Regions from separate parts of the Lacticaseibacillus zeae subsp. silagei genome, predicted to be linked through region 2. Evidence: predicted binding sites of a transcription regulator. Region 2 holds the regulator's gene; the other holds the start of a gene.

Region 1 (10,565 bases), 320 kb from region 2:
AGTTCTTCGGCCGCATCGGTTTTCGTAGGGCCGCAAACTATCGCCTCGAACCACCGTTTCCGATCGTGGCCGAAGACCACCTCATTAAGGAGCTGGTCCCAGGCGTTTTAGCTAGCGTGCGCGGGAAAGTCAATTACGCGCATCCTTTTTTAGCTGAAACATTGGAGTAACATCTAAGCGTTAACAGTGATGAGCTGCGGTTAAAACCGCAGCTCATTTTGTCGGGCAAGAGGTGTTACTTTTTCTTGTGACTCCTGGACGTGTCGGTGACGTGGTGTGCCATATGTAATGCACCGATGCAAAGTCCACCACTAATGAGACCGCTGCCCATTAACGCATCATCACTCAGGTGCGGCCAGTATTCGACAAACGCTATAAACGCGATGATGATTGCCACTGTTAGTAATTGCCAAGATAAATGATACGGTTGCCGCATCTTCATTCAAAAGCCCCCTCATGCTTTTCCCTTCAAAGACACCATCAGCCTACTGCAAAATAGCATACGTTTAAAGGTTCGTTGATGAAATAAGTGCAGCTATCGAGCTATCACGGAGATTGCCTAAAGTGGAATTGACAGCCCTTGGCGAAGTGTTATAAGTAAAGAGAGCTTATTTTCCCTGAAAGCATGTCAAATCTTTTACAATTTGACGATTGCTTTTCAGAAGTGGCAATGACTGTTACAATATGAACATATTCGAACGGATGTCTGTCGGTGAGAAGCGGTTGCTGGCAGTCGGTTCATTTTGGGGGGATTCGCGTGAAGCAGTTTTATATTGTTGACAGTTCGATTCTTCCGGACGTGGTCGGCAAAGTGATTGCCGCGCGGGCATTACTCCAAAATGGCGAAGTCAAACAGGTGAGTGAAGCGGTCAAGCGAGTCGGCATTTCCCGCGGCACTTATTACAAGTACAAAGACTATGTGTTTTTACCAGATCATGAAATGGCATCGCGTAAGGCGGTCATTTCATTGATGCTTCATCACGATCGCGGCATTTTGTCGGAAGTTTTGACTGTGATGTCACAAGCCCAGGCCAGTATCGTGACCATTAACCAGAATATTCCGATCCACAACTGGGCGAGTGTTGTCATATCATTCGATATTTCAGCGCTGCAAGGAACCCTTGATGATCTTGCCACTAAACTTGGCGGCATTCGCGGTGTCAGTGATGTGCACCTGATTTCCATTGAATAAACAGCATGTTTTTGGAGGCTTTATGAAAATAGCAATTAAATTGTTGCTCTGGGTTTTAGTCGCTGGCGTTGCTCTATTTCCAGCGTTGTTACTGATTTTGTTTGTGATCGGCCTAAGCGTCGTGATTTCCGGCGCCATGGCAGTTAGTGCTGTTGGCTTTGTTTTGGGCATCATTTTTGTCGCGCTAGTGGGCTTGAGTATTATGATTCCAAGTGTTTTGCTCATTATTCGCTTCATGACTTTTCGGACGGTTAATGCGCGTTTTCGGCATGGCAATCAACGGGTTGTCTTGCCAGTAAGCGTCAGGTTAACGGGTCGTTCCATTTACCACGCAATTTATGAGAACTTTAAGGCAGGACGGCGCCAAGGAAAACATTTGGTGCAGGCGTGGAGTTTTGGGTTTGAAACTTACTTCCATGAAGATCTTCAGGCTTATCTAGCAGATCAGATTCTTGCCCAGCACGGCCCCGAGATGGCTGAGGCCTTTGTGCTTGATGAACGCCACTCTTATACGATTGCCTATTAATTTGATCAGTGGGTTTGGTGGTATCGGGCAATTAGTGCTGAGCATCAGGGAATAGGTTGGGCATAATTCATGTTCACGCTTCAAAAGCGAGCATTTCTGGAATTTGGAGTGTTCGTTTTTTGTATCTCCAAGGTAATTCGGTAGGGTTATTAAGATGTTAGTGCCAAAGCGGAGCAACCGTAGGCCAGATGGGGCTCAGCAGTGGAAACAACACAGCGACCGGTCTTTGTTGCTGATGTTGTTAGGCGACTTTGAGACAGCGGTTTTCTGGCTCAAAGCGCCGTCTCCGCTCTAGCTTCGCGTCGCCACCCCAGCTGGCCGGAGATTGCGGAGTTTGGCACGTCAAGGGAATTATTGCCTAAGTTTTTCCATGTCAATATCATCTTTTTGCTAGTTGTAGTAGGCACGCAGTCAGACTGCCAAGTAGGTCATCATTCATCAAGACGGGCACGTCGTTGAATGATTCGGTTGGTTTGCGGCCAGCGCATGTCTTCAAAACCGACAAATTCAATGGTTAATTGGGTTTGTTTGCGTAACAAGCCAAGGAAAGCCTCTAACTGGGCAAGATCATAGCCGTGCAGACTGTGCAACGGGATCGAGCGCTGCCGCTGGTCCTTGGGTTGAATGTTAAAAAAGAAGTTGAACGCTGGCGTGTAGGTCTGATTCACCAGTGAGATCCAATACCGTGTGTTTCGTTTGCGCTTAAATAGTGGCGTTAACCGTTCCATGATGATTTTGAGGTCTTTAGTCATAGCTATTGCCGCCATTGTGTCCTCCTACCAGTGATGCACGCTGAATGGCTGTACCACCATGCATCGCGCTTTTGGCGTACACCAACGCCTTGAAACCAAAGCGACTACGAATCGTATCGAGTGTTCGTTCCAGATCGGTGGCCTTGATTTGGCGATCGACCGGTTCAAAAAAGTTAAGCTGTTCGCCGGTATCAGGTGCCAGACGGGATGTGAAGACGGCGACATTGCGAATGACTTCACCATGCCAGTTCTTTCGAAAAATCTCGCGCAACGCTGCAACAATGTCGGTGTTGCGATTGGTTGGCAAAATTCGCTTTGCTTGCGTAAAACCGGACCGACCGTCTTGCTGGCTTTCTGCATACGAAAACCCGATACCCAGTGAAAGCTCACCGGCACGTTTATGATGATGGCGTAAGCGGGCTGCGACCTGTTCACCGATTTCTTTGATGACAATTTCGATTTCGAATTGATTGCTATAGTCGCGCGGAAGCACTTGGGAATTACCGATACTTGGCTGGCGGGTCACGATGCGCTTGCTGATTTTGGTACGATCAATGCCCCAAGCGGTTGCAAACAGCTGAGTGCCGATAATGCCCATTTCCTGTTTTAAGGCATAGGGATTCGCATGAGCGAGTTCGTACATGTTTGTGATGCCCATGCGCGCTAAATGCGCTGCTGTGCGGTGACCGATACTCCAGACATCGGTCATTTCTGTGATTTTCCAGATAGTATCCGGGACAGTCGCATACTTAATTTCGCCAAGTAAATCAGGACTGTGCTTGGCATAAACATCGAGGGCAATTTTGGCTTGTACCGGATTTTCGCCGATTCCGACCGTGGTCCGCAGACCTAGCTGCCGTTGAACCGTCGATTGAATGAGCTTGGCAACTGTCCCTGGTGTTTTTCCAAACAGTCGCCAAGTATGGGTCATATCAAGGATGGATTCATCAATCGAGTAGGCCCACAGATCTTCATCGGCAACAAATTGACGAAAAATATCGTTAATGGCCAGATTTTTCTGAATGTAGAGGTTCATGCGCGGCGGAACGACAATCAAATGCGGTTCGTTGGGCAAATCGCGCTGGCGGCTGACATTATTTTTGAGACCGTACATTTTTTTGGCCATCGGCGAAGTCGCCAAAATGAGCCCGCCATTCGTATTCTCCTGTTCTGACATCACGACCAGTATGGTTTTAAGCGGATCAAGTCCACGCTCAATGCTTTCGACTGAGGCGTAAAAGGACTTATTGTCAATCAAAAAAATGACCCGATGCGGTTCGTGTGGATAATCATAGGCCATGAAGATCACCTCTGTTTATCATTATACGAACATATGTTTGCTTAGGCAAGTTATTTATTTTTGGGGAGATGCGATAACGCGTTTTCCGGCGCAGAAGTCGGCTCACGCTCAGCTATAACGCGTTCCCCGGCGCAGAAGCCTGCGTATAAGGACCTTGGTCGCAATGGCCTAAGCCCGGGCCATCACGCCCAAGGCCGCTTATACTTCGGCTTCTAAGCGCGCCGGCTCATGCTCAGCACCACATAAAAACCCCTGCTGTGCATATGCACAAACAGGGGCATCGATGAAGCGATCAAAATGCGAACATCTAGCGCATGCAACCGCCCATGTGCCAGGACGAAATGCCGCGCATCATGCTGCCGTGGGCAATGCCCATGCCACCGCCATTGTTAAAGACTTCCAAAATGAACAAGGCGGCAAAGATGGCGGCAATGACGATTAACGTGACCACTAATGGCCGCCACTTATCTGATGTCATACTATCCGCCTCCTAACGAATTAAATTCGGATACTGCCATTAGTATAACACCATGGCAACAATGGCAAATAGGATACGGACAAATCAGTCATCGCGTTCCCATTTAATTTTGAGATTGGTTTCGATCAAGTCGTCATCATCAAGGACGAAGGGTTCAACCGTGCTGCCGCCATCAGACTTGGTGAACTTGATATTGAAGACATTGCCGTCACGATAAACGACTTCCCACTTACCGTTACTTGGCGTGCCGTTATTGGTTGCCGTATAAGTGCCATCACTATTAAAAGTGAACGTTGCCTGGTCGCCTGATTCCCAGCGGCCCACAATGCCACTGGTGGAATGATTGTCGTTGCGTTTTGACGCGTCGGAAGGATACTGGCGTGTTGTTTTCGTGACGCCATTGTCATCATAATCGTCATCGCTATCATCGTCGTGGGTATTGCTATCCGGATGTGAATTTTGCGATGATGCGGAACTGGAAGATGTGGCGCTGGAAGAGGAAGCCGTTGCTGCATCTAAGGTTAGATCCGATGCCTGGCCTTTGAGCGGGATCACCACTTCCCGTGTGAAGTCTTTGGTTGAACCGTCATGCGTGCCGCTGAGTTTAAGCGTGTAGACGCCTGGCAGTTGACCGGTGATGATATATTGGCCGTCATGCGCTTTGGCTTGCGCCGGCGTGCCGTTCAGCGTGAGTGTGGCATTTTTAAGGTTGGTTTTGACGACGGCATCGGCTGTCCCTAATTTGACTTTATATTTTGGGAAAATAAGCAGTTCATGGCCTGCCTTGACAATCTGAACCGGGCCGCTGGTCGACTTAGCCATAATCATGCTATGCAGAAGACTGCGATCGCTGCGGTTTTTGATGAGTTGCGCAAGGGGCTTCAAATCGTCCTCGTGTAACGCCGTACCATCGCTGGCTACCGCGACTTCCGCCATATCATCGGCATCCCCACTGGTCATTTCTTCGGCCAGCTCAGTGACTTGCCGATCCTGACTGTAATAAGTCGCGCCAGCAAAATAAGCGATTCCCAGTATTAAGATCACGGCAATCCCGGTTACGAGCAGCCAATGCCGTGGTGACCGCGGCGGACGGCGGCGCTCAGCAGTAGCCGACGTTGCAGAAGCGGCGGGTGAAGGGGTGGCAGGTGACGATTGTGAATTGGCTGCTTCTTTTTGACTTGTGCTTTGCGCCTGTTGCCGCGCAGCACGCAAATCAAAGCCGCAGTTTGGACAAAAGTCATCGTCAGGGCCAATCGGTTGGCCGCAATTTGGACAAAATTTTAAAGATGCTTGCATGGATCATTCCTCCAAGATTTTGATAAGTAGGGCAGCGATTTGATCATGCCCCTGTTGATTAGGATGAAACGTATCACGCGGACCGTTAGCCGCAAAATCGGGAATGGTGATACCAGCCGGGCCGGTCACATCATCATGGCCTTGCCAGATCGTCGCCAAGTCAGCCACCGGCACGTGGTAGGAACGGCCAATCTCTTTGACAACAGCGTCAAATTTTAAATCCGCGGCGGCATACGGCCCGTTGTTCGGCGACCAGGTTGTCATGAGGATCAGTTGGGCGGTGGTCTTTTCCTGCAGCGTCGTCACAATGGTTGTGAGGGCTTGGCGGTAAGCAGCAAGGGTAGATGGCGTTGCACCACCCACAGCGTCATTGGTGCCAAACTCGATCGTCACTACGTCCGGCTGCTGCGCCACTAAGCCTGACAAGGCCGGGACGCCGAGATTGGTGGCAGTTTTACCGACTTCGGCAATGCCTGCTTCAGTAACGGTTTTTCCGGTTAATTGTCCCAACTGTTGGGTAAAAAGCGAGGTGAAGCGGCTGGCTTTTTTGTCTGCAAAAAGGCCGACAGAAAGGCTGTCGCCAAAAGGTGCGTAAACTAAAGTATCTTTCGAGCGAACCTTTAATTTAGCTAACGGCGTCTGCGGTACCGATGATGTCTTCTGTGAAGCACTTACTTGGCGCGAACTTGCGGATGTCGATGCACGACTGGATTTAGTTGCATGCCGTTGAACACCGCAACCGGCAGTTAACAATAATAATAAAAGTCCCAACCCCACCCAAACTTTTTTCATAGAACCACCTTTTTTGAGTCACTGTTTCTCTGACTGCTTTCTTTAAGTGTATCAGAGTGACCTGTCAACGCAATGAATATGCAATAACAACGAATGACGGAAATCTCGGGTCAAGCGGGAATCTAAAATAAGCATTAAATACCGCCTGTTTTGGCCGATATCGTATCTTGCCGGCACTCACGCTTAGGCCCAAAGTTTGGTACAATAGGTCAAGGAATTTTTCACTTGGTTTTTCTGAAAGGACGATTCGTTAAATGGTAATGGATGCCGCATTAAAGGGTATGAACGATAAGCAGGCTGAGGCGGTACTGGCCACCGAAGGACCGGTTTTAATTATGGCAGGTGCCGGCTCTGGCAAGACCCGGGTGTTAACGCACCGGATTGCTTATTTGGTAGAAGAAAAAAACGTCAATCCATGGAACATCCTTGCCATCACCTTCACGAATAAAGCAGCTCGTGAGATGCGTGAACGGGTAGGGAAACTCGTTGATCCCGAAATTGCCCGGGACATCTGGGTCTCGACCTTCCATGCACTTTGCGTCCGGATTTTACGGCGGGATATCGACAAATTGGGCTATAATCGCGCCTTTACAATTGCCGATCCGGCTGAACAGTTGACGTTGGTTAAACACATTCTGGCGGATTTCAATTTGGATCCCAAACGCTACGACCCCAAGTCGATCCTGGGGGCCATTTCGAATGCCAAAAATGATTTAATCGATCCGCAGACTTATGCCGATGAACAGGCTAATAGTCCCTTCACCAAAATTGTCGCGGAAGTTTATGCGGAGTATCAAAAACGGCTCCGTAGCGATCAGGCGTTGGATTTTGACGATCTGATCATGCAAACCATCGTGTTGTTTGAAAAGGACAAAGAGACACTGGCATTTTATCAACGTAAATTCCGCTACATTCACGTTGATGAGTATCAGGATACAAACGAGGCCCAGTATCGACTCGTGTACATGTTGGCGGAAGGTTACCACAATCTTTGTGTTGTCGGGGATGCGGATCAGAGCATTTACGGCTGGCGTGGTGCCAACATGCAGAACATTCTGGATTTCAAAAAGGATTTTCCTAAGGCTCGCGTGATTTTGCTTGAGCAGAATTATCGCTCCACGAAGACCATTTTAAGTGCGGCCAATGACGTGATTAAGAACAACCTGAATCGTCAGGTGAAGACGTTGTGGACCGAAAATGGCAAAGGTGACAAAATCACGTATTATCGCGCCCAAAGTGAAACTGACGAGGCGATTTTCGTCATTCGCCGCATCGAAGAAGAAATGGCCGAGCATCATCGCCACTATGGTGATTTTGCGATTTTGTATCGAACAAATGCCCAGTCGCGTGCGATTGAAGAAGCATTCGTCAAGTCCAATATTCCTTACAAAATGGTGGGCGGCCACAAATTCTACGATCGCAAGGAAATTCGGGATGCCCTTGCTTATTTCCGGTTGGTCGTCAATCCTGAAGACGATATGAGTTTCACGCGGATTGTGAACGAACCTAAGCGCGGCATTGGCAATACCAGTGTCGAAAAGCTGGAAGCATTTGCCAGCCAGCACGGGTGGTCGCTGTTGGAAGCAGCAGCCAATGCCGAACTCAGTCCCATTTCCGGCAAAGCGCGCGGTAATCTGGCGAAGTTTGGCAAAATGATTCAGGAACTCGGCACCCGCCGCAAAGATTTGAATGTTACGGAAATGATGCAGGCCATTTTGGATGAAAGTGGTTATCTGGATACGTTGCGGGCAGCACACACGCTGGAAGCCGATACCCGAATTGAAAACCTTGAAGAACTGCTATCGGTGACGCAAGGATTTGACGAGCGCTATCAGCCGGAGAATGAAGACAGTGACATTTTTGTCGACTTTCTGGCCGAGCTGGCGTTGTTGTCGGATCAAGACGAAGTAGAAGAAGATGCTCAGGAAGTCACCTTAATGACGTTGCATGCGGCTAAGGGCTTGGAATTTCCGGTTGTCTTTTTGGTTGGCATGGAAGAAGGACTTTTCCCGTTAAGTCGGGCGGCCATGGACGAAGGCGAGCTGGAAGAGGAGCGGCGTCTGGCTTACGTTGGCATCACGCGCGCCAAGCAGAAGCTGTATCTGTCCAATGCCTATGCCCGAATGCTATATGGTCAGCGGCAAAATAATCCGGCTAGTCGTTTTATTGAAGAAATCGATCCGGATTTGCTTGAAGTGGTCGGCGGTAATCAGCCAAAAAGCGATATTCCGTTTATTAACCGAACCGATCGGGCGTTTAGTTCGCCGTATAGTCGTCATGCCGAGACTGCCGCAACGCCGGTGACGGTCAAACCGGCACCGACAACCGGCGCTGGTCAAACCAGTTGGGAAGCTGGCGACAAGGTAACGCATCGTAAATGGGGAACGGGCACCGTTGTCAAAGTCACCGGAACAGGCGATGATCAGGAATTGGACATTGCCTTTAAAGCGATGGGGATCAAGCGGTTGCTAGCCGCGTTTGCCCCGATCAAGAAAATTGAATCTTAATGATTGGCTCGTGAGGATGAAGTATGGTGTTTAAGGAGGCTCGCCGTGTTAACAAAACCAGCTGCTCAATTTACGCTTGAAGAAGCCGAGGCGGAAGTCGCCAAGCTGCGCAAGCAATTAAATCAATGGCGTCTGGAGTATTACACCAAAGACGCACCGACCGTGACGGATAATGTTTATGACGATCATTATCGTGATTTGCAGGCGTTAGAAGCGGCATTTCCTAAATTGGTCACCCCTGATTCGCCGACACAACAAGTTGGTGATGTGATCAACTCGGATTTTGCCAAAGTTCAGCATCCGATTCCCATGTTGTCGATGGGTGACGTCTTTTCATTTGAAGAACTTAGCGAATGGGATGCGCGCATGCAGGCTAATGTTGGGCATCCGGTTGATTACAATGTGGAGTTAAAAATCGATGGACTTGCCTTATCGCTTATTTATGAAGATGGCAAGTTAGTCCAAGGCTCGACGCGTGGTGATGGTAACATTGGCGAAGATGTCACCAAGAATGTGTTGACCATCGACTCGGTGCCGAAAACCTTGAAGAAGCCGTTGTCACTCGAAGTGCGCGGTGAATGCTATATGCCTAAAGCGGCGTTTGCTAAATTGAATGCCCGGCAGGAAACTGAAGGCAATCAGCCATTCGCCAATCCGCGTAATGCGGCTGCGGGCTCCTTGCGTCAGCTGAATCCGCGCGTCACGGCCGGTCGGGAACTGGACACGTTTATTTACACGTTAATTGATCCTGATCGGTTTAACGTGAAAACACAACATGAAGCGATTGCGTTTATGCATGACCTGGGGTTTACCACGAATCCCAGTTCGGAAGTCGCCAGTGATATGCAGGCGATTGATGCTTACATTACCAAGTACACAAGCGATCGCGATGCGTTGCCATACGGAATTGACGGGATCGTTTTGAAGGTCAATGATTTGGCACTGCAAGCCCAGTTAGGTAACACTGTTAAAGTGCCACGGTGGGAAATTGCATATAAGTTTCCGCCTGAAGAAGCCGAGACAGTGATCCATGAAATCGTCTGGACAGTTGGCCGAACCGGGGTCGTCACGCCGACTGCGGTGATGGATCCGGTTCAGCTGGCGGGGACGACGGTTTCGCGGGCAACCTTACACAATGCGGATATGATTCATGATAAAGATATCCGCATTGGCGATACGGTCATGTTGCATAAAGCAGGCGACATTATCCCGGAAGTTTCGCGGGTGCTGGTTGCCAAACGCCCAGCAAATACGCCACCGACGCCAATTCCGGAAAAATGTCCGTCGTGTGGTCAGAAACTAGTTCACCTTGATGACGAAGTGGCGCTGCGGTGCATCAATCCGATGTGTCCGGCACAAATGCAGGAACAGTTGACGCATTTTGCTTCGCGTAACGCCATGAACATTGACGGTTTAGGGCCTAAAATTATTGCGCAGCTGCAGGCTAAACACCTGGTGCGGGATGTCGCCGATCTTTACCGCTTGACTGCGACCGATCTGGCTCAGCTGGACAAGTTCAAAGAAAAATCAATTAATAATTTATTAAGTGCGATTCATAACAGTCGGCAAAATTCCGTGGAACGCCTAATCTTTGGATTGGGGATTCGTCACGTTGGTGGGAAAGCCGCGCGAATTCTTGCGGAACATTTTGGCGACTTGGATCACCTGATGGCTGCCAGTCAGGAAGACATTGCGGAGATTCCTAACATTGGGCCGACCATT
Region 2 (10,565 bases):
TGCGGTTGCGTACTGTTAGCAATCGCGCTGTGTTACAACGGTTCCATTATTATATGGGCGATGGCTCCATTATTTACGATCCGGGACAACTTAACTCGGAAGGGGCCAAGATTGCGTTGCAACATGCACTGGGGTTCCGGAAGTAGTGGCCTTTTGACTGATGCCTTCTAGCGTTTTGAAACTAGTTTTAGTCGCTGAAGGTTCCGGTTAAGACGACTTTGCCGACCATATGACCCGCCTCGACAAGTTGGGTGGCGGCCTTTAGGTTGGCAACATTAATGCCGGTAAATTCTTTGGTCACCGAAGCTTTGATCTGGCCGTCTTGATACAGCGTCAAAAGCTTGCTTAGAATCGCACCTTGTGTGGCAACATGGTAGTCAAAGTCGGTTTTGGCAAACATGTACTCGTAGTCAAAACTGGCCGCTTTGTCTTTGACAACGCCCAAATCAAGACCGCTTTGGGGACCGACAATGCAGCCGATGTGGCCAAAAGCGCGAATTAACTGGCTGGCAGTGGCCAGATACGGCTCCGGATGATAAAGCAAGGCAACGCCGTCAACGGTTTGAACGCCAGCATGGTGAACCTGACTCACAAGATCTTTATGATAATCAAGTGGCGTTGCAACGCCATGAGCCCGCAACCAGTCATGGTTTTTAGGACTGCTAGTTGCCAAAACATTTAAACCGCTCCACCGCGCCAGTTGACTCAGCATCGAACCGACACCACCGGCGCCGTTAATGATCAATAAGTGCTGGCCTTTGTTGGCATTATATTCCGGGATGAAGCCCATTTTTTCAAAAAGCAATTCCCACGCGGTCAAACCGACAAGCGGCAGTGCTGCCAGGTCAGCAGTGGGTGCTTGTTTTGGCGCCAAAGCGATCAGATCGGCGTCAACAGCCTGAAATTGTTGATCGCTGCCGGGCTTGCGGGTAGTTCCGGCATAGATGACACGATCGCCAACGTGGAAGGCAGTGACGGCGGAGCCGATTTGGGTAATGGTGCCGACTGCATCGTACCCGAGAATCTGTGGTGTTGTTTGTCGTGGTGCGGTTTGGCGGCGTTTGGTGTCAACCGGATTAACCGAGACCCCAGCCACTTGTACAATAACTTCATTGGGTTCCGGTGTCGGTACTGGTAGGGTGAAGCTTTGAAAACTATTGGGTTCAGTAATGGGTAGGCCTTCAGTGAAGCCGATGGCAATGTTTTTTGGCATCTGAATCGTCCTTTCGTTTGATCAGTTATCTGTTGCTATTGTAACCTTTTTATTAAGAGAGTTGGAAATGCAGTGGTTGTTTGGTAAAATATGCAAGATATTGTAGAAAACGCGTTCACCAGCCCAGAAACCTGCGTGTAAGAACCTCGGGTGCGATGGCCAAACCCGGGCCATCACGCCCGAGGCCACTTACACTCCGGTTTCTGAACGGGCTGGTTCACGCTCTTATGAAAAAGCACGTTCAATGACGAAGGAGGCAGCTCGTGAAAAAATTGAGTACAAAGCGTGAATTGATCGGCCTGATCGTTGTTTTGGTTTTGGCAGCGGCAGGCTTTGCATTCTTCGCGTGGTATACGATGCGGCCAGATGATGTCATTGGTACCATTGCAACGATTAGTTTCGGCATTGTTTTGGCTGCCTTGATTGGTATTGCGTTATTTTTGGATGCGGCGGCGACAACTCGGTGGCGCCGATTCTGGGTAGATCTTTTGTTTGCGGCGCTGATGTTGGCGCTCATTGACTACTTCTTCCTTGATACGACAACGCCATGGCAGATGTTGATTGCTGGTGCTGGATTGGCATTAGCACTGGTCGCACTGCTGGCCATTAGAAAATTAGATGAATAAACGGGCTTTGTCCTGGCTGATCAATGATAAAAACGCTTCGGAAAATTTTCCGAAGCGTTTTTTAAGTGCCCAACAATGATGAGACTGCGACTAGTTCATTCGCTGCACAGTAACTGGTACTGTCTTGGGTAATACCTTGGTTAACTCGGTCATCAGGTTCTGAAGACTTGCCTGAAACGTTAGCCGGACCATGCGTCGCTTACTAAGGGCAAAAACCGCGACGACCCATTCCTGGCCATTAGGCAGACTGACAGGTGTCAACGTGATACTAGACATGTTGGTGTATGGAATGACTCGGGCAAGCAAGCCGTTTGCGATAAGCCGAGTCGGGGCCAAGCCACCTGTTCCGGCCATAATGGACAATACCAGGAAGATTGAAATGAATACGATATACGGCATGTTGTTAACGCGGGTTGTCATGAACCAAAAGCCAAGCAACACCGCCCAAACGAGTTGTGAAACCGCATAGCGTGAGGCAAAATTAATTTTGTGTTGCCAATATAGATAATAACCAGCGAGGGCAATCAACACGATGTCTAAGCCGATCAGTAAGACATTAAAACTATTCATGAGAGACTCCTTTTTGATCAACGTCATCAGTCGGGCTGTCGGTTTCATACAAACCGGAAACCTGCTGGTACCAACTGAAGAATCGGGTCACGACAATTTTCAAAACGGCAAAACCCGGAATGCCAAGGATGACACCGACTAAACCGAAGAGATTACCGGCCGTGAGCAAGACCACCACGATTGTAATGGGATGCAATTCAAGCTTGCTGCCCATGACCAGTGGTGAAATAAGTTGCGTTTCAATTAACCATTCAATGAAGAAAACGATAATGACCGCGAGAATCATTTTCGGCGACGTCAACGCGCCCATGATAAGTGGCGGGATCATTGCCAACGCTGACCCGAAATAAGGAATCAGGTTCAATGGGCAAGCCAGCAAGCCGAAAATTAAGCCATAACGCAAGCCAATCACCGAGTAACCGATCATGAACATGATGGCCACGCACAGCGCGACCGTGATTTGGCCCTGAACATATGAACCGACTTTTTCGTTCATCTCGTGCAGCATCTGTTTGACGGACCCACGTAACTTGGTGGGGATAATATGCAGCACCATCGGCGTGAACTTGTCGCCGTCTTTAAGCATGAAGAAGAGAATGATCGGTGCTGTCGAAATCGTGATGACAACATTGCCGACAATGCCAATCAGATTTTGCAGCTGCGAGATGGTACCGGTGACGAAAGCACCTTGTTTGCCAGTGAAGAACGTTTGGACTTCACTGGCGATGTTGTTGAGGTCATGCTGCGATAAAACATTTTGCTTATCATTCAAGTCATCCAGCCATTTACCGATTTCCGTAAAAATTTGCGGTGCCGAATCGACAATGCTGGTAATTTGGTTGCTCACCGCCGGAAGGAAACGCAACAGTCCCCAGACCAGAAGGCCGATCAAAACGACGAAGAGCAACGCAATCGCCCAACCGCGATGCAGCCCGGTTTTTTCAAGGCGATTAATGATCGGAACTGTCAGATAGAAGAGAATGCCGGCGAAAATGAACGGTGGCGCGATGATACCGAGAAAATCGACCACAGGCTGGAATACCCAGGCAATTTTGGTGAAAACAAAAATAACCAGCAGGGCCAAAAGCAGGTCAATTAAGAAGACCATGAACTTGTTGTTGATGAAGCGGCGGTAGAACCATGAATCGGTACGTTTCACAGGCGATCCTCCTCTAAGGACGTTAAAGGTTATGACGCGATTTAATCAGCGGTGTCATTAGTAACCTTTACAAAAGACGACAAGTCGAGCATGAGATCTGTGGTAAACCAAGAAAGCTTCGACGTGCAGTTGCCGTTTTTTTACAAGTCAGCTGATTGCACGTGAGTCATTTTTTTCGAAGTTTCTACCCGCCAGACGTCGGATGCTTCCGTATAACAATGATACTAGACTAGCCATGATTTTTCGAGGCTAGGGTTAACTAAAATGGTTCGAAGAAGGTATCGGCGCCGTTACAATAAATTTACAAAAACACCGATTAGCCGTTACAAATATTAAAAATGCCTAAATAAGGGCGTCAAATGTAAATTTTACATATACAAAAGCTTTACAAATCAAAAAAATCAGGTATGATAAAGTCACAACCAAAACGGTGAGTCAATGTCGGTTTTACCGATACGGAGAGGAGTGACCCCATATGAATTTACTTCGCGGGGCTAAATGGACATTAATAACTCTGACCCTGGTCGCAACATTGCTGTTATTTAGCAACTATGCGACGGCCGGCATCTTGTTGATGGCTCTGGATATTTTCCTAAGCTTCTTCTATGCAGTCATCAAGAGCAGATGTGATCGGCGTCAGATGCATAAGATGCCATTATTGCATAACTAATTTGATGAAATGATCCGCAGCCGTGATGACTGCGGATTTTTTCGTGTAACGACGGCGAAAATGATTGCAAACGTTCGTTCGGTTTGGTATGCTTGGTGTAACAAATGAGAACGGAGCGGTGAGCGGATGCCAACACAAGCGAGTCAAAAACGTTGGAAACAGATTTTACAAACCATCTATGACGCGATCGAGGATCATGGGTATCCACCCACAGTTCGCGAGATCGGCAAATCAGTTGGCCTTAGTTCTTCCAGTACCGTTGCAGCATACTTAGAAAAACTGCTGGCGGCCGGATTGATCGCTAAAGACCCGTCTAAGCCGCGAACAATCGAAGTGACTGCAGCAGGGCGCGATTTTATCGGCGTGCAGGCAGAAGGTATTCCGATTGTCGGTACCGTTGCGGCCGGGGTGCCGATTACTGCCATTGAGAATATCGATGACTATTTCCCGGTGCCGGATGACCTACCATACTCGGCCGATGAGCTGTTCATGCTTCGGGTTCAAGGCAGTTCCATGATCAAGATCGGCATCCTTGATGGCGATCAGATTATTGTGAAGAAGCAAAACGACGCCGAAAATGGGCAGATTGTCGTGGCAATGACCGAAGAAGATGAAGCCACCGTCAAGCGTTTTTACAAAGAAAAGAACGGCATCCGGCTTCATCCGGAAAATGATGATATGGAAGACATGTTTTTCCCGGATGTGACGATTCTCGGCATTGTTGTGAGTTTGTATCGTCCTGCGCTTGTATAAGTGCCAGTAATAATAGACCAAGCTAAAAAAGCATTTGCCGCACACATTCAATTGAGTGTGCGTGGCAAATGCTTTTTTGTTGAGGTGACAGTTGCTACCATTAAGGACGGTTAAGCTGATCAAGATCGTCTTTTGGTACCTTTTTGTAAAATGGGCCATCCGGAAGCTGTTTCAGTAATCCCTTTTTAGTAAGTTGGAATTGAACCGTGTTGCTGGCGGCCTGTGGTTGGGCTTTGCCGGTGAAGGTGAAAATCCTTCCCTTTAAAGTCAGTTGGGCCGCAAAAATACCTTGATCTGTACTTTCAAAGTCACCATCTTGGTTCGACAATGTTTCGAGGTAATAGCCACTGGTTGACGACAACACGCGGATCGCTTTCTTTTGGTCATCCTGTTGGACAAACGCATGACCGACCAGCGTGGACAAGGTTGCTTTAGGCGCAGCTTTTTTTGCTTTTTTCCGGGTTTTTGCCGGCTTTGATGTCCGTTCACTGGTGGCTGATCGAGTTGATGATGGTTTGGCAGTCGGCGTGCCTTGAGAACAACCACTCAGGATAAGTAATAACATGAGCCAAACTAATTTTTTCAATGGTGGTCTCCTAGTGAATGAATTGGATGCAGGTCATGACGATGGGGATGACGATCATGGATAGAAGCGTGGTTTCCGTGACCATGATCGCAGCGTAGTCAGCATCGGCGTCATAAAGTTTGGCAACCACCGGCGCATTGGTCATGACCGGCATGCAGGATTGCAGGATGAAGATTTGTTTCATCAGCGTCGGAACCGGCGCAAAGGCGACCAGTGCCGTCATTAACAGTGGGGCAAAAAGGAAGCGGCCGCTGAAGATGCCGAGTGCTTCCTTGCTGAGGCGCAGTTGACTCCACCCAGCTTCGTGTAAGGCAATGCCGATAAAGAACATGGAGCCCGGAACCGTCAAATCGCCGATATAAGTCAGATCAGACATCAAAAAAGTCGGCAACTTGATATTCAGCAAGACTAACACAATTCCCAGCATGAAACCCAGTAAAGGTGGGGAGAAAACTTTCCCCAAAGCCTTTTTAAGATTAAAGCGGGCTGGTTTGGGGCCATCGCCTTGAATAAGGTAGACGCCGATGGTCCAAAAGATCGTCGTGTTGGCCATGTAATAGACCAAGACATAAGGCAAACTGCGAGGACCGAACAAGGCTAGGTTAACCGGCAGGCCGATAAAAACTGTGTTGGAGTTGAAAAACATGGACTTAAATGTGCCTTTTCGCGACTTTGGAACTTTTAACAGGTAACACACTAAAAAGGATAACGCGAAAAGTATCATCATGGACAAGACCGGAAACAACAAGTTTGGCAATAACCGCAGCAGCATACCGGCAGTGAATTTCGATGCGATGGTTACGATCATATAAGCTGGTAGAGCGACTTGGGTAACAACTTTGGCAATTACCTTGCTTGAGTGGTTATTAAACCAGCCGCGGGCAGTAAGGAAATAGCCGAGAATGATCAAAATGAGAATTTCAAGAACGCCAAAGACGCTTGAGATAAATGCGGTCAAATACCAACACTTCCTTATAAATTATTTTGGCCGCCGTAACATAAAAGTTTGACCAAGTTCGGCATAAGTAGGACCGGCGAGGCGGGCCACCGGTGCCAAAGCGGCAGGATTAACGTGTAAGCTTGGCAAATCAAGCACCGTATCGGCAAAGTGGAACTGTCGAATTTCCAGGATAAAGAGATCGGTGATAATCACCCCGGCACGATCACGAATCGGTACATATTGATAAAGTTGCGTTTCAAAGCGAATACGCGCGGCTTGCAACCCAGGCACCTGAATTTCAGTACTGGCCACCAGTGGCAGATCAATCAGGTTCAATTCGCTTTGATCCGGGGTTAAGCGGGCGGCAGTTTGATTCATCGCCTTGGTGAGATCGATGCTCACCATGTGCACGACCGCTTCATGGCGGGCCAAAAGATTCGCCGCCGTGTCTTTTGGCTGCCCGCCATCACGCAAAATGGACACGGATAGCAATGGCAACTGATTAGAGATGCCGGTTGTAAATGAAAATGGCGCTAAGTTGATGACGCCGGCCGTGCTTTGCGTCGTGATCCACGCGATGGGGCGGGGAATGATGCTGCCAGACAGCAGTTTGTATTGCTCGCGGGATGATAGCTTATTGGCAGATAAGTTGATCATAATAGCCTCCGGTGGCTGGTGAATAAGAATCATGAAAATGCTGGGGAACCTAAAAGGCACGCCATGACTGCAAGTTTAGCGCAGGCGCGAGGTGGCGTCAAAGCCATGCAACGCTTGCTTCGGTTAGGGACAATTCGAGGACTGCTGGCGGTGTGTGTACTCGGTGCCTCAAAGCCAAAAGTTCAATAAAAAAGCAATGTTAGAGAAGATTATCCCAAACATTGCTCGTTAATCAGTTGAAGGAAATGTACCCCTGTTAGGAGTTGCTGTTGCCGGTGGAAGAACTAGCTGGCTGAGTCGGGGATGGTGCCTGGCTACTGGCTTGGCTGCTCGGCGTTGGTTGGCTATTATTTTCAGTACCATTATTATTTGATGTGCCATTATTACCAGTACTACCATTGGACTGTCCGGTACTATTGCCTTGGCTGTGTTCACTTTCCACGCTCGGCGCAGTAGACGGTGTTGGCGTTACTGAAACTCTTGAAGATGGTTCGCTGTATTGCGATGGCTGATAAGTTGACGTTTCACTCGTCGTTGAGCTTGACTCAGAACTTGAAGCAGTCTGCTTTGTCTTGAAATCATCGAGGCTGAGAAGCTTCTTCTTTGAGCGTTGTAACGGCAGGCTGGTTGTTAGGTAACGATAATTGTGCGGTGTTTTGCCCTTTAAGGTAATCGTGTTGTTGAGTTCCTTCTTCAAGGCTGTGGTGTAATCATGAACAGTGCCAGTTGCCCCTTCTGCGGCATATTCAACCGTTGTTGTCGGCTGATTGTGCTTATAAGTTTTCGCGCTGGCATACTTGTAAACATTAGCGTGCGCCGAACTGAGCGTTAACTTGCCTTTTTTCTGTTTGATGTCGCCAGTATCGTTAATAATGCGCGGTTGGTTTCCCGCATCAAAAATCATTAAACGGGTATAGGTTTTGGATGACGTTAACTTCACATAAACCGTCAGATCGTGGTGGTCGCCGTTGGTGTCGGTGACGTCCCCGGAAGCGGTGTAAGTGCCGCTTTTAAATGAACTGGTGACCGTTGATGAAATGGAAATGCTGGTGGCGGAAGACGAAGCTGTCGGTCCTTGAACCTTGGCGCCGCGCAACACCAGCCAAACGAAAACGCCAATGAAAATAACGACCGCACCAATGCCGGTTAATATGAGGTAAAGCCTCCTTCGATTCTTTCGAATACGTTCACGTCGCATGATTGCCTCCTGAAATATGGTGAAAGCCTTTCCCCAATATTAGGGTAAGCAGGTTTGAAACACAAGCAGAATTAAAAAGGCTGCCGGCAAGCAACTTGCTTGGCGCCTTTTGACTGGTTAAAACGAAACTGCCAGCCACTTGATATCAAGTGCAGGCAAATGCCGCTCAGCCAATCGATTAATACAATTGTTACCTAATCATGTCCCCGTTAGCCAGTATTAAGGTTTCAATCGGGACATCAAACGGATCAACTGGCCAATCAGGCTGCGGAAAGGCCATGACTGGCGGAACCAGTGTTAAGGTGTGGCCGGAATATTCGGCTAAAAAGCGATCATAGTAGCCGCCGCCAAAACCGATACGATATCTGTCTGCCAATGAGAAGCCGATTCCGGGCACAATTAAAAGATCCGGAGCCGGCTCAACCAAGTCGGCTTGGTAGGCAGGTTCGGGAATACCAAAAGCACTTTTGACGAGGTGCTCATGGCCGGGATCTGGCAGAAAGACCATCTGGCGTTTTGGCATGACGCGCGGTAAGAAAACGGCTTTAGCAGCAGCATGTGCCGCAGCAATGATCGGCGCTGTGGCGACTTCAAAAGGGCCGCTGACCGTGATGCCGATGCTTTTGGCCTGTTGCCAGACGGTTGTCTTGATTAAAGTCGCCATTAGTGTTTCGCTAGCTGCCTGGGTTTCAGCGGCAGCTTCCTGAAGGCGTTTAAGCTGGCGGGTGCGGAATTCGGCTTTTGTGGCCATGGGAACCTCACTTATCTTTAAGAAATTCGCTTAAAACAACGGCTTGGTTATGGGTCTCGTCTTTGGCACCGTATAACATGATAATCGGATCCTGTTCATGCGCTTTTAGCGTCTTGATGAAATCCGGCAAATCAGGATTAGCAGCAAGTTCCGCTAAGTAACGCTTTTTGAATTCGGGGTACTTTTCTGGATCGTGGCCAAACCATTTTCGTAATTCTGCTGTCGGCGCAATGGTTTTGGCCCACAAATCTAAGGCAGCGTTGACTTTACTGATGCCCCGCGGCCAAACCCGATCAACGAGGACACGGAAGCCGCTTGCTTGGGGTTTTTGATAGATGCGTTCGAGTGTTACTTTCAAAATCATCACCTCATAATTATCATACCAGTTTTGACAAGTCGTGAATGTTCAAATAGCGATACGGTATACTAGTCAAAAGAGGTGTCAACATGATTACGTGCTATCAAATTCAAAAGCAACGCAATGTGCAGGTGGCGACGGATGATCAAGCCAACTGGATTCGGGTTCAGTCGCCGTTGCCGCAGGAGTTGCAAACACTGGCCACCAAGTATGGCTTGCCCAAAACGTACGTGGACGCGGCACTTGACCAACATGAAAATGCCCGGGTCGAAGGATTGAATCCCGCTGATGACGTTCCCGGGTTAATCGTGCTGCGTTACCCGATTGAGATGACGAACGAGATGGGGTTCCGCCAATTTAATACAGTGCCGCTGACCATGATTTTGTTAGCCGATCGGGTCATTACGATCATGGACCATCCCTTGCAGGCGTTTGACGACTTGGCGGAGCAGAAGCTTTCACCCAAGCCGGAAGAATTTGCGCTAGAAGTGCTGTGGCGGGTTTTACACCAATTTGTGATCGATATGGACAAGTTAAATGATGAAACGAAACAGATTGAAGGCAGTTTAGGCAAAGCCGCTAAAAACACGCAGCTTTATCAGCTCATGGCGATGCAGAAAAGTCTAGTGTTCTTTGATGCGGCGCTTGATCATTCCGGAAACTTGTTGAAAAGCTTACGGGCAGGCGAACGCTTTTTCAACACCAATGGTTACCTTCGCCGGCTACATGATGTCGAAGTCGAGGTCGTCGAGGCGCAGACGATGGTCCGGATTACCAACAAGTTACTGGATCAGTATTCAACCACTGTTAGTGCGATCGTTTCAAATAACTTGAACCTCATCATGAAGGTTTTGACCAGCCTGACCATTATTTTAACGATTCCTACGATTGTCGGCGGCATTTACGGCATGAATGTCCGCCTGCCATTTGCCAATGCCTATTGGGCGTTCTGGTGGTTAATTGGCGGTACGGCGGTCTTGTGCGGAATCGCTGCTTGGTGGTTATGGCGGAAGGATTATTTTTAATTGAGCGAAGACTTTTCGGTAAGCAAAAACGGTCGAAGGAAGGCAACTTTCTTTTCGGC

The links. Region 2 encodes LexA, which represses DNA repair genes until DNA is damaged. Its sites were predicted from a motif close to CNAACANNTGTTNG; they were not measured.
Region 1: the regulator LexA is predicted to act here: its motif matches at 3,797-3,810, upstream of LACZS1_RS04965 (Y-family DNA polymerase).

What each region holds. Positions count from the first base shown of each region.
Region 1 covers NZ_CP132484.1:1,024,732-1,035,296, forward strand. The annotation lists gene LACZS1_RS04935 (GNAT family N-acetyltransferase) at 1-170, shown strand, start outside; gene LACZS1_RS04940 (hypothetical protein) at 236-442, opposite strand; gene LACZS1_RS04945 (ACT domain-containing protein) at 758-1,192, shown strand; gene LACZS1_RS04950 (hypothetical protein) at 1,215-1,718, shown strand; partial or broken gene LACZS1_RS04955 (hypothetical protein) at 1,879-2,072, shown strand; gene LACZS1_RS04960 (hypothetical protein) at 2,150-2,485, opposite strand; gene LACZS1_RS04965 (Y-family DNA polymerase) at 2,463-3,770, opposite strand; gene LACZS1_RS04970 (hypothetical protein) at 4,078-4,248, opposite strand; gene LACZS1_RS04975 (zinc-ribbon domain-containing protein) at 4,333-5,544, opposite strand; gene LACZS1_RS04980 (SGNH/GDSL hydrolase family protein) at 5,548-6,336, opposite strand; gene pcrA (DNA helicase PcrA) at 6,591-8,843, shown strand; gene ligA (NAD-dependent DNA ligase LigA) at 8,889-10,565, shown strand, end outside.
Region 2 covers NZ_CP132484.1:709,426-719,990, forward strand. The annotation lists gene LACZS1_RS03330 (hypothetical protein) at 1-146, shown strand, start outside; gene LACZS1_RS03335 (zinc-binding alcohol dehydrogenase family protein) at 188-1,213, opposite strand; gene LACZS1_RS03340 (hypothetical protein) at 1,477-1,839, shown strand; gene LACZS1_RS03345 (hypothetical protein) at 1,930-2,409, opposite strand; gene LACZS1_RS03350 (AI-2E family transporter) at 2,402-3,568, opposite strand; gene LACZS1_RS03355 (hypothetical protein) at 4,044-4,238, shown strand; gene lexA (transcriptional repressor LexA) at 4,365-4,991, shown strand; gene LACZS1_RS03365 (hypothetical protein) at 5,092-5,556, opposite strand; gene LACZS1_RS03370 (AEC family transporter) at 5,588-6,535, opposite strand; gene LACZS1_RS03375 (flavin reductase family protein) at 6,557-7,174, opposite strand; gene LACZS1_RS03380 (hypothetical protein) at 7,431-8,372, opposite strand; gene LACZS1_RS03385 (5-formyltetrahydrofolate cyclo-ligase) at 8,563-9,123, opposite strand; gene LACZS1_RS03390 (DUF488 domain-containing protein) at 9,131-9,487, opposite strand; gene LACZS1_RS03395 (magnesium transporter CorA family protein) at 9,571-10,506, shown strand.